2 regions of the Erwinia billingiae Eb661 genome follow, and region 2 is predicted to be linked to the other one. Evidence: predicted binding sites of a transcription regulator. Region 2 holds the regulator's gene; the other holds the start of a gene.
What was found. Region 2 encodes Fur, which represses iron uptake genes when iron is present. Its sites were predicted from a motif close to ATAATAATGAGAACNACTATCAA; they were not measured.
Positions count from the first base shown of each region.

Region 1: a site for Fur is predicted at 4,475-4,497, ahead of EBC_RS23130 (TonB-dependent siderophore receptor). Genes of this name have one in related genera too.

Region 1 is NC_014306.1:4,754,535-4,762,895, forward strand. It holds gene proP (glycine betaine/L-proline transporter ProP) at 1-1,105, shown strand, start outside; gene EBC_RS23125 (ABC transporter substrate-binding protein) at 1,175-2,290, opposite strand; gene EBC_RS23130 (TonB-dependent siderophore receptor) at 2,314-4,437, opposite strand; gene ygbI (DNA-binding transcriptional repressor YgbI) at 4,579-5,340, opposite strand; gene ltnD (L-threonate dehydrogenase) at 5,653-6,567, shown strand; gene otnK (3-oxo-tetronate kinase) at 6,567-7,829, shown strand; gene otnC (3-oxo-tetronate 4-phosphate decarboxylase) at 7,826-8,361, shown strand, end outside.
Region 2 is NC_014306.1:1,447,034-1,455,394, reverse strand. It holds gene pgm (phosphoglucomutase (alpha-D-glucose-1,6-bisphosphate-dependent)) at 1-1,266, opposite strand, end outside; gene seqA (replication initiation negative regulator SeqA) at 1,297-1,851, opposite strand; gene ybfF (esterase) at 2,102-2,866, shown strand; gene ybfE (LexA regulated protein) at 3,014-3,295, shown strand; gene fldA (flavodoxin FldA) at 3,446-3,976, shown strand; gene fur (ferric iron uptake transcriptional regulator) at 4,338-4,781, shown strand; gene EBC_RS08090 (beta-N-acetylhexosaminidase) at 4,842-7,496, opposite strand; gene chiP (chitoporin ChiP) at 7,554-8,361, opposite strand, start outside.

The DNA.
Region 1 (8,361 bases), 1.8 Mb from region 2:
TAAAATGGCGCAAGGCTTCTCGGTCGGCGGTGAATATACCGGTGCGTCGATCTTCGTGGCGGAATACTCCCCCGACCGTAAACGCGGCTTTATGGGCAGCTGGCTGGACTTCGGCTCCATTGTCGGCTTCGTCACCGGTGCGGGCCTGGTCGTGCTGATCTCTACCGTCATCGGTGATGCCAAGTTCCTTGAGTGGGGCTGGCGTATTCCGTTCTTCGTGGCGCTGCCGTTAGGACTGATCGGCATCTACCTGCGTAACGCGCTGGAAGAAACACCTGCGTTCCAGCAGCACGTGGACAAGCTGGAAAAAGGTGATCGTGAAGGTCTGGCCGAAGGGCCAAAAGTGTCGTTTAAAGAGATTGCCACCAAGCACTGGAAAAGCCTGCTGGCCTGTATCGGTCTGGTGCTCTCGACTAACGTCACCTACTACATGCTGTTGACGTATATGCCGAGCTACCTGTCGCACAATCTTCACTATTCTGAAGATCACGGCGTGTTAATCATCATCGCCATCATGATTGGTATGCTGTTTATTCAGCCGATTATGGGCCTGATGAGCGATAAGTTTGGTCGTCGTCCGTTTGTGATTATCGGCAGTATCGCGCTGATGATTATGGCCATTCCTTGCTTCATGCTGATCAACAGTAACGTCACCGGGCTGATCTTTGCCGGTCTGCTGATCCTGGCGGTGATACTGAACTGCTTCACCGGCGTGATGGCCTCGTCGCTGCCAGCGATGTTCCCGACGCACATTCGTTACAGCGCCTTAGCCAGTGCCTTTAATATCTCGATTCTGGTGGCGGGTCTGACGCCAACGCTGGCCGCCTGGCTGGTTGAATATACCGCGAACCTCTACATGCCGGCTTACTACCTGATGGTGGTGGCGGTGGTGGGCCTGGTCACCGGTATCATGATGAAAGAAACCGCCAATATGCCACTGCGTGGCGCGACTCCGGCGGCTTCCGATATTCATGAAGCGAAAGAGCTGTTGCAGGAGCATCACGATAATATCGAAACCAAAATCGACGATATCAGTGAGCAGATTGCCGAGCTGGAAGAGAAACGTAAGCATCTGATTAATCAGCATCCCAATATCAACGAATAACGTTGGTCTGGACTGATAGCAGCAAAAGGCCCGCGAAATTCGCGGGCCTTTTTTTATGGCTTAACGTTTTTAGTGCCCATTTGCGGCGCTGTCTGGCGTGGTCCAGTAGGTGCCCTTTTCGGCTAACGGCAGGAACTGCTGATTCATCTCATCCAGCGTTTTACGCGGGTCGAGATCGGCAAACAGCTGGGGATGCAGCGCCTTAGCGAAGATCTCCACATCCAGCAGATGCCACGGACTCATATAGAAGTTGTGCCACACCGCCAGCGCCCGACCGTTGCGGATGGCCGGCAGCTGGGAGATGACCGACTCGTTCGCCAGCGCCTTGCTGAAGCTCTGCTGAGCCGCCGCCGCATTAACCTGCGGGCCAAGCTGAAGCTGCTCCGTTTGCTGCGGGCCGCCCGAGCCGGTGGCCAGGTAAACCTCCGGGTTGGCGGCAATGATCGCTTCCGGGCTGAGCTGGCCAAACACGCCGCCAAACCGACCCGTCGCAATATTATTGCCCCCGGCAAACGCCAGTAAATCGGCCAGATTGCCGTGGCTTACCGTGGTGCAACATTCCTCTCTGCGGCCGATATGCAGCTGCAACAGCACGCTCGGTTTTTCCGGATTGGCGGTGGCCAGCCGATCTCGGATCAGATTCATATGCTGCTGATAAAAATCAATAAAGCGTTGCGCTTTCGCCTGGTCATTCAGCGCTTCGCCCAGAATTTTCAGGCTCGGCACGGTGTTTTTCAGCAGGTCGACGCGGGTATCAATATAGATTACCGCAATGCCTGCCGCAGTAAGCTGCATCTGGAAGCTGTCATGATTGCTTTCCTGTTTGGCATACACCGGCAGGATCACCAGATCGGGCTGCAGGGCGATCACCTTCTCCACGCTGATCTGGGTATAATTCGACTTGCCGACCAGCGGGATGGTTTTGATCTGCGGAAATGCGTCAACGTAACGATCCCAGGTTTGACGATCCAGCTTTTGCAGATCGCCTGGCCAGCCCACCACCCGTTTCGCCGGATTGCCTTCTTCCACCAGCGCCAGGGTGTAAATCATCCGGCTTTCCCCCACCACAATCCGCTGCGGGTTATCCGGCACCTCTACCTTGCGTTGCAGAATGTCGGTGATGGTTTTCGCCGGTGCCACGCTGCTGACCAGCATCAGCAGCAGGCTGATCAATGCCCTGTTCATCGCTTTTCCTTCTCCGTTGGCTATCAGAAATCGACAGACGCTTGCAGATACATTACGCGCGGCTCGCCTTCACTCACCCGCAGATTACCGCCACTGGACTGGTAATATTCCTTATCAAACAGGTTGTTCATATTCAGCTTCAGCTGCGTATGTTTCCCCACCAGCTGGCTGTCCCAGGCGATAAAGGCATCCGCCACGGTGTAGTCCGGCATGGTGAAGCTGTTTTCAGGATCGCCGGCACGGCTGCCGACGTAGCGTCCGCCGCCGCCAATACGCAGTTCGCCCGGCAGCCAGGAGAAGCGCAGGGTGTGGCTCAGATACAGGCTGCCCATATTGGTTGGCGCGTTGACCAGGCGGTTGCCGACGTTATCCGGGTTAAGGTTGTCCTCAACGATCTCGGTTTTGTCATAGCTGTAGGTCGCCGTCAGGTTCCAGTCTTTCGCCACTTCACCGTTGATTTCAACTTCAGCTCCGGTCGAGCGGGCTTTCGGGATGTTACGGGTCACGCCGTTAATAAATACCGACATGTCTTTTTCATCAATGCGGTACAGCGCCAGCGTGGCAGAAACCGCCGGCACCACCTGCCATTTGGCACCGACTTCATAGGTAGTGCCTTTTTCAGTCGAGGCGACGTTGCCGTCGTCATCGGTTTGCGTCGATGGGGTAAATGACTGGCTGTAGCTGCCGTAAAGCGACAGATCCGGCAGGATTTTATACACCAGCCCCGCCTGTGGCAGGAAGCTGTCGCCCCGATCGTTCAGCGTGGTGGTGGGGTTGGTCCAGCCGCTGCTGGCGGTCTGGGTGTAACGCTGGAAACGGCCGCCCAGCACCGCAATCCACTTATCGGTCAGGTGAATGCTGTCTTTGGCAAACACTGAACGGCTGTAAAGGTTGGTACGTGTATTACTGATCGCGTCGCTGACGGTGCTGCTGCTGACTACCGGCTCTTCACCATATACCGGGTCGTACATATTGAAGGTTTTGGAAACTTTGCCGCGATAGGAATACGCCTTATAGGTTTCGTCCTGCTCGTAGTCCACACCCAGCATCAGATCGTGCTGCATCCCCCAGATCTCCGGGCTGCCGCCGATATCCCATGACAGATAGGTGGTCTGATGGTTAAAGCCACGGTTGGCGTCCGCCCGGCGCGAGACAATCCCGGTGGTGGTGTCGATAGCGGTGGCCCTGACTTCGTTGCTGTCATAGCGGCGCTGCATCCAGCCATAGTTAACGTGGGTCGCCCAGGTGTCATCAAGGTTATAGCCGTAGGTGACGTTCAGCCGCTTGTTTTTGCCGTAAGCATGGTTGGCGCTGTCGTCCAGCCGTTCGTTATAGGGAATATCGACCGGTTTTTTGTTGATAAAGGCGGTGCCACGGTCATACGGGATATCGTATTTATTTTCCATGTAGCTGATATTGAACGAGGCTTTTTCGCCAAACCAGCTCAGGGAAGGGGCAATCAGCGTATGTTGATTCACGCCAAAGTTGCGCCAGTAATCTTCGCGCTGGCGTTCGGCAATCAACCGGAAGGCAAAACCGTTGCCGAGCGGACCGGTGATATCCACCGTACCGGCACCGCCGCCGAAGCTGCTGGATTCGCCGCTGATATGGGTATTCCACTCATACTGCGGCTTTTTGCTGACCAGATTGATCACGCCGCCAGGATTAAGGATGCCATACATCAGGGAAGCCGAGCCTTTCAGCACTTCCACACGATCGATGGTCGAATCCATCGACAGGCCCTGATTGCTGCGGATGCCATCGAGGAAAATCGATCCGTCCGAGTTGGCGCCAAAACCACGCTTAACGAAGCCATCTTCAATACCCCCGAGCGTATTGCCCTGGGTGACGCCGCTGACAAACTTCATCGCGTCGTTAACGGTTTTGACCTGGTAATCCTTGATCACCTGCGACGTCACCACGCTGATCGACTGCGGGGTGTCGTTACGCGGTGTGGCGGTGGTGCCGCCAATGGTGGCGGTATCCTGGCTGTAGCTGCCCACCGCCGTCGCCGTATCGGCATTGACGGTCAGGGTGCTCTCTGCCGCCAGCGCGGCGCCGCTGCCCAGCAGGCTGACAAACAGAACTACATGCGATTTTCCATGGAGGCGCGTGAAGGTGGAAACGGAGAAACGTGGCGTTTTCATAAAGTGAGTGCGATGTCGTTAGTGTTTTTGTGCGCGAATGATAATAACTTTCATTTCTATTATCAATCTCACTGATAGCCTGCGCCTTTTAGTAAATAAAAAAAGGGCCCGAAGGCCCTTTCTACATCGTGCAACACGCCGTTAGCTGGCCAGCGTGATCTCGATTTCTAGCGCCGCCATTTCCTGCCGGGCGGAGTCCGGCAGATAGGGATCGGTAATAACCGCGTCAAAGCGGGCCAGCGGCAGCGCGAGGAAGGTGGCGATCTTGTTGTATTTTGAGCTGTCAGCCAGCAGCACCCGTTTGCGGCTCACTTCACTTACCGCCCGCTTTACGGTGATCTTCTCCGCATCGGGAGTGAAGATGCCGCGCATTCCCCAGCAGGACGCGGAGATAAAGGCGATATCAATCGACAGTCCCTGCAACGCCAGCGCCGCCGCATCGCCGACGCAGGAACGGTTATCGCGACAGAGCGTGCCGCCGGTGTGGATCATCCGGCACTGGCTGTTGTCGATAAAGAAGTTGGCAATCACAAAGTCATTGGTGACGATGGTTAAATCGTCCCGCATACCCAGCTCACGGGCCAGCGCCAGCGTGGTGGTGCCGGCATCCAGATAGATGCAGCTGTTGCGGGGAATATGCCGGGCCGCCGCTTCGCCAATCGCCTGCTTCTCCTGGCTGAACATGCTGGTTTTATCCAGATGTGACGGCTCGCTGGCCAGTCGCTCGGTAGAGCGTACGCCGCCTGACACCAGCATGACCGCGCCCTGCTCTTCCAGCTTCTGCAGATCCCGCCGGATGGTCATATGTGACACCGCCAGCCGATCGGTCAGTTCAGCAATGCTCACCACGCCCTTTTCCTGCACCAGCGCTAAAATTTGTTGATGTCTTTCGACCGGGATCATGGTCTCTCCTTGTGAGCGGGTTATCTGCGGGACAAGTGTAATGGAGCAGAGGCGCGGTCTGCACCCCAATTTTTATCATTTTATCACGCATACGGGTAACTACTCAGGTTTTGATCGACCAGCGTAAAAGCACATAGCACTGATAATAAAGGGTTTAATGCTTTATAGCGCGATTCACACGCATGTTAAACCTTGTGAAATGCAGGTTAATTACTGTTAATTAATGTGATGCGCGTCACCAATCCTGGTGATAAAAGCGCCTATACTTCACACAACAAAACAAATTATCACCTAAATTAACACGGAGAGCGTATGCCTAACGCATCATCAATGTCGGTCTGTGTCGTTGGCCTCGGGTCTATGGGCATGGGTGCGGCGCAATCCTGTATCAAAGCCGGCCTGAACACCTACGGTGTTGACCTGAATCCTGCCGCGCTGCAAACGCTGCTGAGCAGCGGAGCCAAAGCGGCCGAAACCCGTGCGGATGGCTTTGCCGAACAGTTAGATGCGGTGCTGTTGTTGGTGGTCAACGCGCAGCAGGTGAACCAGATCCTGTTTGGTGACAACGGCCTGGCGGCCCATCTGAAGCCCGGTACCGCGGTGATGGTGTCCTCCACCATCTCTTCTCAGGATGCGCTGCTGATTGAACAGCGTCTGGCGGAGCATCAGCTGATCATGCTGGATGCGCCGGTCTCTGGCGGTGCGGCGAAAGCGGCGCTGGGCGAGATGACGGTGATGGCCTCCGGCAGCGATAAGGCCTTTGCGCTGCTGCAACCGGTGCTGGATGCCGTGGCAGGCAAGGTCTACCGCATTGGTCGCGAAATCGGTCTCGGCTCGACGGTGAAAATCATCCACCAGTTGCTGGCAGGCGTGCATATTGCGGCCGGTGCCGAAGCGATGGCGCTGGCGGCGCGCGCCGGCATTCCGCTGGATACCATGTATGACGTGGTCACCAACGCGGCGGGTAACTCGTGGATGTTTGAGAACCGTATGCGTCACGTGGTGGACGGTGATTACTCGCCAAAATCGGCGGTGGATATCTTCGTCAAAGATTTGGGTCTGGTGGCCGACACCGCCAAAGCGCTGCACTTCCCGCTGCCGCTGGCCTCCACCGCCTTTAACATGTTCACCTCCGCCAGCAACGCCGGCTATGGCCGTGAAGACGACAGCGCGGTGATCAAAATCTTCAGTGGCATTACCCTGCCAGCGAAAAAGGAGCCGCAATAATGCGCCTGGGCGTGATAGCAGATGACTTCACCGGTGCCACCGATATCGCCAGCTTCCTGGTGCAGAACGGCATGGCGACGGTACAGGTAAATGGCGTGCCGGCCGAGCCGCTGGCATTGGAGGCTGAGGCGATTGTTGTCAGCCTGAAATCCCGCTCCTGCGCTCCTGAGAAGGCGGTTGCCGACTCGTTGCAGGCGCTGGCATGGCTACAGCAACAGGGCTGCGAGCGCTTCTACTTTAAATACTGCTCGACCTTCGACAGCACCGCCAAAGGCAACATCGGTCCGGTTACCGACGCGCTGCTGGCCGCGCTGGGCGAAACCCAGACCATCATCTCCCCGTCACTGCCGGTCAATGGCCGCACGGTGTATCAGGGACATCTGTTTGTGATGGATCAGCTGCTGTCCGATTCCGGTATGCGCCACCATCCGGTGACGCCGATGACCGACAGCAACCTGCTGCGTCTGATGGAAGCCCAGAGTGAAGGCAAAGCCGGACTGATTAACAGCCAGACGCTGGATCGGGGTGCCGACGCCGTCCGTCATGCGCTGGCTGAACTGAAACAACAGGACGTGCGTTATGTGGTGCTGGATGCGCTGAACGAACAGCATCTGCTGACCCAGGGCGAAGCGCTGCGGGAAATGACGCTGGTGACCGGCGGTTCCGGCCTGGCGATCGGGCTGGCCCGTCAGTGGGCAAGCAGCGCCCATAACAGCGCGCAGGCGCAGGCCGCCGGCACGCCGCAGGGCGAGCGCGCGGTGGTGCTGTCCGGCTCCTGCTCTAACATGACAAATCGTCAGGTGGCGCGTTACCGCGATCAGGCGGCGTCTCTGGCGGTTGACGTTGAACGGGCGCTGGCACAGCGTGACGCCTATGCGATCGAACTCTGTGACTGGGTCGCTGAGCACAGCGGCGAAAGCCTGGCACCGCTGCTGTTCGCCACCTCTGAACCGGACACCCTGAAGCGTATTCAGCAACAGTATGGTGCCGAGAAAAGCAGTGAAGCGGTCGAGCAGCTGTTTGCCGCCGTGGTGCGTGAACTGCAACAGCGTGGCTGGCAGCGCTTTATCGTCGCCGGCGGTGAAACCTCCGGCGTGGTCGCGCAGACGCTGAATATCGATGCGTTCCATATCGGCCCGGTGATCTCGCCCGGCGTGCCGTGGGTCAAAGCCGTTTCCCAGCCGATCTCGCTGGCATTGAAATCCGGCAACTTTGGCGATGAAAACTTCTTCGCACGCGCTCAACAGGAGTTCTCGCTATGACTGAACAACAAGCACGGGAAGAGATGGTCCGGCTGGGCGCGTCCTTCTTCCAGCGCGGTTATGCCACCGGTTCGGCGGGCAACCTCTCGATGCTGCTCGAAGACGGTACGCTGCTGGCCACACCCACCGGCTCCTGCCTCGGTGAGCTGGTCGCCGACCGGCTGTCGAAAGTGACGCTGGAAGGGGAATGGATTGGCGGGGATAAGCCCTCGAAAGAGGTCAGCTTCCACCGCGCCATCTATCTGAACAACCCGGCCTGCGGGGCAATCGTCCATCTGCACTGCCTGTATCTGACCGCCCTTTCCTGCCTGGAAGGCCTGGATCCGCAGAACTGCATCCGCCCGTTTACTCCGTATGTGGTGATGCGCGTCGGCGATGTGCCGGTAGTGCCCTATTACCGTCCGGGCGATGCGCGGCTGGGTGAAGACCTGGCGAAGCTGGCGCCGCATTACAAAGCTTTCCTGCTGGCCAATCATGGCCCGGTGGTGGTAGGCAAAACCCTGCGTGAAGCGGCGGACAACACCGAAGAGCT
Region 2 (8,361 bases):
AGTGATTTCTGCCGCCAGCAGGCACATGATGATGCCGTCTTTGTCGGTAGACCACGGCGTGCCGTCAAAGCGCAGGAAGGAAGCACCCGCACTCTCTTCGCCGCCGAAACCAAAGCTGCCATCGTACAGGCCGTCAACAAACCATTTAAAGCCAACCGGCACTTCCACCAGCTTGCGACCAATGTCGTTAACCACGCGGTCGATCATCGCGCTGGAAACCAGCGTTTTGCCGACGGCGACATCTTTGCCCCACTGCGGACGGTTCTGGAACAGGTAGTTGATTGCAACGGCCAGGTAGTGGTTCGGGTTCATCAGGCCAGCAGGCGTGACGATACCGTGGCGGTCATAATCCGGATCGTTGGCAAAGGCCAGATCGAATTTATCACGCAGCGCCAGCAGACCCGCCATCGCGCTCTCAGACGAGCAATCCATGCGGATCACGCCATCTTTATCGAGGTGCATAAAGCGGAAGGTCTGATCGACCGAATCGTTCACGATGGTCAGATCAAGGTTGTAGAACTCGGCAATACGCTGCCAGTAAGCAATCCCTGAACCGCCTAACGGATCGACACCAATTTTCAGGCCCGCTTTCTGAATAGCAGGAATGTTAACGATCTGCGCCAGGCCTTCAATGTAAGGCTGGATCAGGTCTTTTTCCTGAAGATGGCCGCTTTCCCAGGCTTTGTCCAGCGCGATGCGCTTAACGCCTTTCAGGCCATCTTTAATCAGAGCATTGGCACGGTCTTCAACCACTTTGGTGACGTTAGTGTCAGCCGGGCCACCGTTTGGCGGGTTGTATTTAATGCCGCCATCTTCCGGTGGGTTGTGCGAAGGCGTGATCACAATGCCATCGGCCTGAAGGCCACCGGCTTTGTTGTGCTCCAGAATAGCATTGGAGATCGCAGGCGTTGGCGTATAGCCATTGTCCAGCTGCACAATCACATCGACACCGTTCGCGGCCAGCACTTCCAGTACGGAAATGATCGCAGGTTCGGAGAGCGCATGGGTATCTTTGCCGACGAAGCAAGGACCGGTAATGCCGTTCTTTTTGCGTTCTTCTGCAATCGCCTGAGCAATAGCCAGAATGTGCGTCTCGTTAAAGCTCTGACGCCCTGCACTGCCGCGATGGCCAGAAGTCCCGAATTTAACCGCATGTTCCGGGTTGCTCAGATCGGGCTGCAGGACATAATACTGTGACGTTAATTGTGCAACGTTAATCAAATCACTCTGCTGGGCGGGTTGCCCTGCACGGGGGTGATTGGCCATTGGCGATTCTCCCTGACGCTTCTTTATCAGTTAGAGGGTGCCGCAAACCTTGTCAGCGAGTTCCGCAGGGAACTGCATTGACTGCATGATGTGTTCCACCATGCTGCGTTTGCGACCTGTGTTGGTGTTGGTGATCACCCAATACGGCGTGCCGGGAATATGTTGCGGCTTGGTATGGGTGCCATTCTGTACCAGGGTCTGCTGATTGCCTGCAAAGTAAACGCGCGTGCGGCCAAGCAGTGACTCGGTCGCGGCGGCAAAAGCTTTGGGATCCTGATTATATAAAGTCGACAAGATGAGCATAAAACGGTTAACCGCTTTCTTCTGCTCAGCATATTCGTCAGACAGCAGCAGCTCACGCACCGCGCGAACGCGGTCCTGAGGGCGGGATTCCACCTTCACTGGCGCCGCGTCTTTGGCGACGCTCACGGCAGTAGATGCCGTTACCGCTGCGGTAGCAGGCGCTTTTTGCCCGGCCGTAAATTTAAGCATACGACGCAAAATGTCAGAGGCGCTTTCACCAATATGCTGAGTGTGACTGGCGATATAACGGTAGAGCTCTTCGTCGACTTCAATAGTTTTCATCTTGATCCAGTACAATTTATTGCTGATAAGAGCCGGTCTGTACGCTGCCTGAACAAGCCGCACAGGATCGTTCCAGCTCTAACACGAGGATTATAAAGTTAAATCCTGCCGGGGTGTAGCGCCAGCCCCTGATACCAGTAAAAGTCAGAATATGCCGCAAAAAGATTGGCGGGCGCTTTCTGGCCGTCACGGCAGGAAAAAGTGAATCTATGATACCCTAACCCCTCGTTTCAACAGTAAGAACTTTGTTATGAAATTGAATACCCGCTTGCTATCTGAACAATCCGCCCGCCCTGAGGTTCCCGTGGTGTTAATCCACGGCCTTTTTGGCAGCCTTGATAATTTGTCCGTGTTGGCGCGAGGGTTAAAGGACGATCGCCAGCTGGTGCAGATCGACCTGAGAAACCACGGTTTATCGCCTCGCGATGACCAGATGGATTATCAGGCGATGGCCCGCGATGTACTGGAAACGCTGGATGCCGAAGGGATTGACCGGGTCGCGGTCATCGGACATTCGATGGGCGGAAAAGTGGCGATGGCGTTAACCGCGCTGGCGCCAGAACGAATCGAGCAGCTGGTGGTTATCGATATGGCACCGGTCGCTTATCCGACCCGCCATCACGATACGATTTTTGCGGCGCTGAAGGCGGTCACCGCAGCGGGCATTACGCAACGAAGCGATGCCGCAGCGCTGATGCGTGAAACGATAGAAGAAGAAGGCGTGATTCAGTTTCTGCTGAAATCCTTCCAGCAAGGGGAATGGCGGTTTAACGTGCCGGTGCTGTGGCAGTGCTACGATCGGATTATTGGCTGGCAGCCGGTTCCGGCCTGGGAACATCCCGCGCTGTTTATTCGCGGCGAACGTTCGCCCTACCTGGCCGATGAATATCGTGACGCCCTGCTGGCGCAGTTCCCCAAAGCCCGTGCGCATGTGGTCAACGGTGCCGGTCACTGGGTCCATGCCGAGAAACCTGATGCTGTTTTGCGCGCAATACGCCGTTTTTTTGCGCTGTAAAAACAATTATATCCTGAGATGGCTAAATCATTGTCGTCATGACTTTCGCTGGGGTATGATGGCGCGCTAAAAATTTGTCGCTGCACGAATTTCAGCCGACATCAGGCCTGAACCATCAGAACTCCAGCCTTTCAGTATCACGATTCTATGGCAAAAGAAAACACGGACCGCACCACGATCGATCTGTTCGCAGATGACCGTCGCCCGGGACGACCAAAAACCAATCCGCTGACGCGTGATGAGCAGCTGCGTATCAACAAACGCAACCAGCTTAAGCGCGATAAAGTGCGCGGGCTGAAGCGCGTTGAACTGAAAATGAACAGTGACGCGGTTGATGCTCTGAACCAGCTTGCCGAGCAGCGTAATATGAGCCGCAGCGAGCTGATTGAAGAAATGGTCATGGCGCAGTTGGCCGATCAGGACCGCTGAACAGGCGCTTTCAGCACCCCCCGGTGAAGCACAAAGCGACAAAAGCAGGCGGATTACTCATTTATCCCCCTGTAGCTGTCTGCTATCATTGCCGGTATCTGTAATAAGCAGCCTTTACCCTATCAACACGTTTCAAGAGGTTAGTAAGTCATGGCAATCGTAGGCATTTTCTTTGGCAGCGATACGGGCAATACAGAAAACATTGCAAAAGTGATCCAGAAGCAGCTCGGTAAAGAGGTGGCTGAAGTTCATGATATCGCTAAAAGCAGCAAAGAAGACCTTGAAGCCTTTGATATTCTGCTGCTCGGTATCCCAACCTGGTACTACGGCGAAGCGCAGTGCGACTGGGATGATTTCTTCCCGACGTTGGAAGAAATTGATTTCAACGGCAAGCTCGTTGCGCTGTTCGGTTGTGGCGATCAGGAAGATTACGCTGAGTACTTCTGTGACGCGATGGGCACCATCCGCGACATTATCGAGCCTAAAGGCGCGGTGATCGTCGGTCACTGGCCAACTGAAGGCTACCATTTTGAAGCCTCGAAAGGGCTGGCGGATGATAAGCACTTCCTCGGTCTGGCTATTGACGAAGATCGTCAGCCAGAACTCACCAGTGAGCGCACCGAGCAGTGGGTCAAACAGATTTATGACGAGCTCCAGCTGAAAGAAATCCTGGAAGCGTAATCAGACCGGCCTGATTGGGAGGTATCTCACATCAGGCCAGTGGTTTTTCCTATAGAAGTAATAGACACATTTTTGTAACTTTCATCTGCAAATCTGTAAAATATCGCCATCGGTCACCCGCTTTCTCAGCGCCTTTCGCTCTAATAGCGACTATGATGAGGCAGAGCGAAATGTCAGCCCAACCGCTTGCTCTCACGGACGTAACGACTCTTCTCCTTACCTCCCTTGATTGAGATGCATCGCCAGTGGTGTTCATTTCGAAATATCAGTTCTATAATGAGACGTTTGGCTTTTCGCGACGACCGATGTTCAGGGCTTTTCAGCCACAAAGTGACTAGCAAAGTAACAGGACAATATCCGCATGACTGACAATAACACCGCATTAAAGAAGGCCGGCCTGAAAGTCACGCTTCCACGACTTAAAATTCTGGAAGTACTTCAGGAACCTGAGGGCCATCACGTCAGTGCGGAAGACTTGTACAAGCGTCTGATTGACATGGGCGAAGAGATTGGTCTGGCGACGGTTTACCGCGTTCTTAACCAATTTGATGATGCCGGGATCGTTACCCGTCATAATTTCGAAGGTGGTAAATCCGTTTTCGAACTGACTCAGCAGCATCACCACGATCATCTGATTTGCCTGGATTGTGGCAAGGTGATCGAGTTCCGTGATGAAAACATCGAAGCTCGCCAGCGTGATATCGCCACGCGCCACGGCATCAAACTCAGTAACCACAGCCTGTACCTTTACGGTCACTGCTCAACCGGTGACTGCCGTGAAGATGAGACGCTGCACGACAAGTAATCTACACTAACAGCAAAAAACCGGTGATCCTTCACCGGTTTTTTTTTGCCTGTCGCCCCGTTACAGCGCTTCCGTCCGGCTGACGCGCAGACCATCAGGACTGCGCGTACGCAGCAATACCTTACCGGCCACCGCCGGCGGTTGATCCGCCTGCCACTGCTGCCAGGTTGTCCCCTCGTCCAGGCTGTACTCAACGGTTAAGCCCGGTAGCTCGGTATTGACCACCAGCTTACCGTCCTGCACCACCCCACCGGGCACCGGCAAGCGATAGGCAATGCCGGCTTTATCCAGTTTTGCCAATTCACGTTGCCCCAGAAGGTTGGCAAACCGCTGCCAGTCCTTCAGCTGAGCCTGCTGGTCTACCAGGCGGGTTTTGCCGCCGGTATACTCTTTGCCGGCTTTATAATCCTGCTCCCAGGCTGCGCGGTGCCAGGCACGTTCCGCCACGGACAAAATGCGCGGGAAAAGCTTGTACTCCACCTGCGCGTCGGTACGGGTGGTTTCACTCCACAGTTGAGCGGAGATGCCGTGAGCGCCAGGCCAGGGCTTGTCAGATTTAGCCGTGAAAGGTTTGCCGTCGCGATCGACGGAAGTCTCGGCGTTTTGTGGCAAGTTATCCGGCGCGAAGTGGAAAATTTTCCGTTCATCGGTAAAGCGCGTTCCCCAGTAGTATCCCCGCTCCAGCGGATTCACCTCGGCAGGAAAATCGAGATACAGGTAATCCGGATTGGAGACGATCACTTCATAACCTTTGCCTGCCCAGTCATTGGCAGAATCAAAACCGCCCCAAAACAGCGTATCCCAGAAGTTGACCGCAACCCTGTCCGTTGCGAAGGCTTTGGCATTTTTAGCGTCTTTAATACCATCCTGCCAGGCCTGCATTTTGCCGATACCGTGTGCCTTAACCTGCTTGCTGACGTTAAGGGCAAAGTCGCTCGGCAGATGATCCAGGTCTTCAATCTTTCCTTCTTCAATCATCGTCTGGCAGACCTGGGATTTTGCCCACGGCTTATCTTGCTGGCTTAAGTCCAGTAAACCGGTGCCTTCAACGGGTGTGTTCTTATCCGAATAGCCGGATCCTAAGCGAATGTTTTTGGCTTCATCTCCGCCGAAATGCCAGGTCTTCAGCGGCTGTCCGGCAGCTTTATGCATCGCCTGGATTTCACCTATCACCTTGTCGGTAAAGCGTAACGAGGAGCTCAGGCACGGATTGAGATAGCTGGTGCGATCGTAAAGCTGCACGGAGGTGGTGTTGGAATTGTCGCTGGGATCGAGCAGGCGGAATTCATTGGCTTCTTTTTCCTTACCGGCATTGAACAAGCGATCGTAACGCGCTTCCATCGAGATTACCGCTGCCCGGGCGTGGGCCGGCATATCGATTTCCGGGATGACCTGAATACCGCGCGCATCAGCATACTTCACAATATCGATATACTGCTGACGGCTGAAATGACCGCTGCCACTGTTATCACTGTTTGGTCCCGATCCTAACTGTGGCAGCAAACAGCGCTTCTCTTCAGGATCGTGACAACGCTTGCTGCCAATCTCCGTTAACTCCGGCAGGCCTGGAATTTCAATACGCCAGCCTTCATCGTCGGTCAGATGGAAATGGAAAACGTTGAGTTTCCACGCCGCCATCTGGTCCAGCAAGCGCAGTACCACCTCTTTGCTGTGGAAGTTGCGCGCCACATCAAGGAACACCGCACGGTATTGGAAACGCGGCGCATCGCTGGCCTTTAACGTCGCCACGTTCAGGCTGCCATCGGCCGGGATCAGCGACAGGATCGACTGTAAACCATAGAACACGCCGCTCTGGTCATAACCCACCACTTCAGCCTTGTCCTTGCCAATATTCAGCGTGTATCCCCCCGGAACGGCCAGCTTTTTATCGAACGCTTTTTTGCTCACCCGAGTGGTAATCGGGTATCCATTGGGCTGCGCTTTGATTCCCATCAGCGCAAAACGCTGCTGTATGGCTTCGGCTTTCTCTGCCGACAGGCTTGCCAGTTCCAGCGTCACCCCAGCAGAGAGATCCGCGTCATCAGAGAACACCGAAACCTTCAACGGGGTGGGAAGGATTTGCCCACGTAAAGTGGACGCGGCCATCGGGGCGACATCGCTGTTTTTAGTAAAGCGGCCCTGGGCATCCATCAACAGGTTCTTATCATCTGCGATGCGCTTCCACTGAGCGCCAAAAGGCTCCACAAAATCGGTCAGTATCTCGGTATCCGTGCTGACGAGGATTTTCGGCGTGGCATCGCCAGAGGTCGCATACCAACGCGGCATCACATCGGTAATAAACAGCTGCCAGTATTCATTCACGATCGGGATCTCGATGGTTTCGCCCGCCGCAATGCCTTTGAATTTGTCTGTCGGCTCCAGGCGGGTTAAATCCCCGACAATATGCACCATGCGAAACTGATCGCTTTCGACCTTCAGCGTTTCATGCACGTTAGACATATAAATTGCCCAGTCTTTGCTGTCGATGGCGGGGCCCGGATTGGTGAAGCTAATGGTTGCGCGGTTACAGGAGGCCCAGTCAGCGCCCAGTCCGGCGCAATCCACGCCATGCTGGGCGGCAAGATTGTCCGTCACTTTGTACTTCACGCCAAACTGGCTGATTTGATCGACTAACTGCTGGTTGGCGGCTGCTCCACCACTGGCTAACGCAGATATCAGCGCAACCGATATCAGACTGGCTCTGAACTTTTTCATCCTTTAATCCTTGTCCGTAGGTAAGTCGTTTTTCTTCATTTCGTTGCAAGACACACGTCATAAAATTGTGAAGGGTGCAGTGACGATAAACTTCAGATCCTTCTCATCCTGGAAGATATTGCCGTAGCCGCCGCCCCAGCTGGGAAGGGTGGAATGGTTATTGAATCGGGTGAAGTGCAGCTTGAATAAGGTGTCTTTCGCCCTGCCCTCCTGCACTTTGTAAAGCAGGTCCAGATTCCAGGCAGATTCTTTCAGACGGGTATTTTGGTTATAGATCGGTTTGCTGTTGGGTTTGGCATCCCAGCCGTAAGCATAGGAGGTGCCGACCGAAAGGCCCGGCAGGCCCCAGCCTTTCAGCTCATACAACACGCCGGCAAACAGGGCTTTCTCGCCGTTGGCGTTAAAGTCGGAACGGGAATCCCACCAGACATCCAGCCGACCGTTTGAGGTGGCATAACCCGGCGTCATGCGTTGCAGGAAGAAACCCTGATTTCCCTCGGCCTTGACCCAGGTGCCTTCAAGACGCAGATCGAAAGGCCCCGCGCGATAACCGAAGGTCAGCGCCTGCAGCCAGGCCAGGCCGTCATAGACATCATTACTGTTGGCTGCGCCACCGCGCTCTTTGTCCCGGGCACCATAGAATTGCCAGCTGGTGGTAAGCGGATTTTCAGCCAGCGCAAAGGTGTAAGAGAGTTTGGTGAAGTACTGGTCCATATAACCGGCCGCCTGACCGAAAGCGCCTTCCAACAACAGGTCATTTTTGAAGTCGTATTTTGCCCCTATCGAATGCAGATACGGGATGCCCGTTTTGCCATCCGCCTTGCGGAAGTGATAGGTGTTGCGGTACCAGGGTGCCTTATACTCA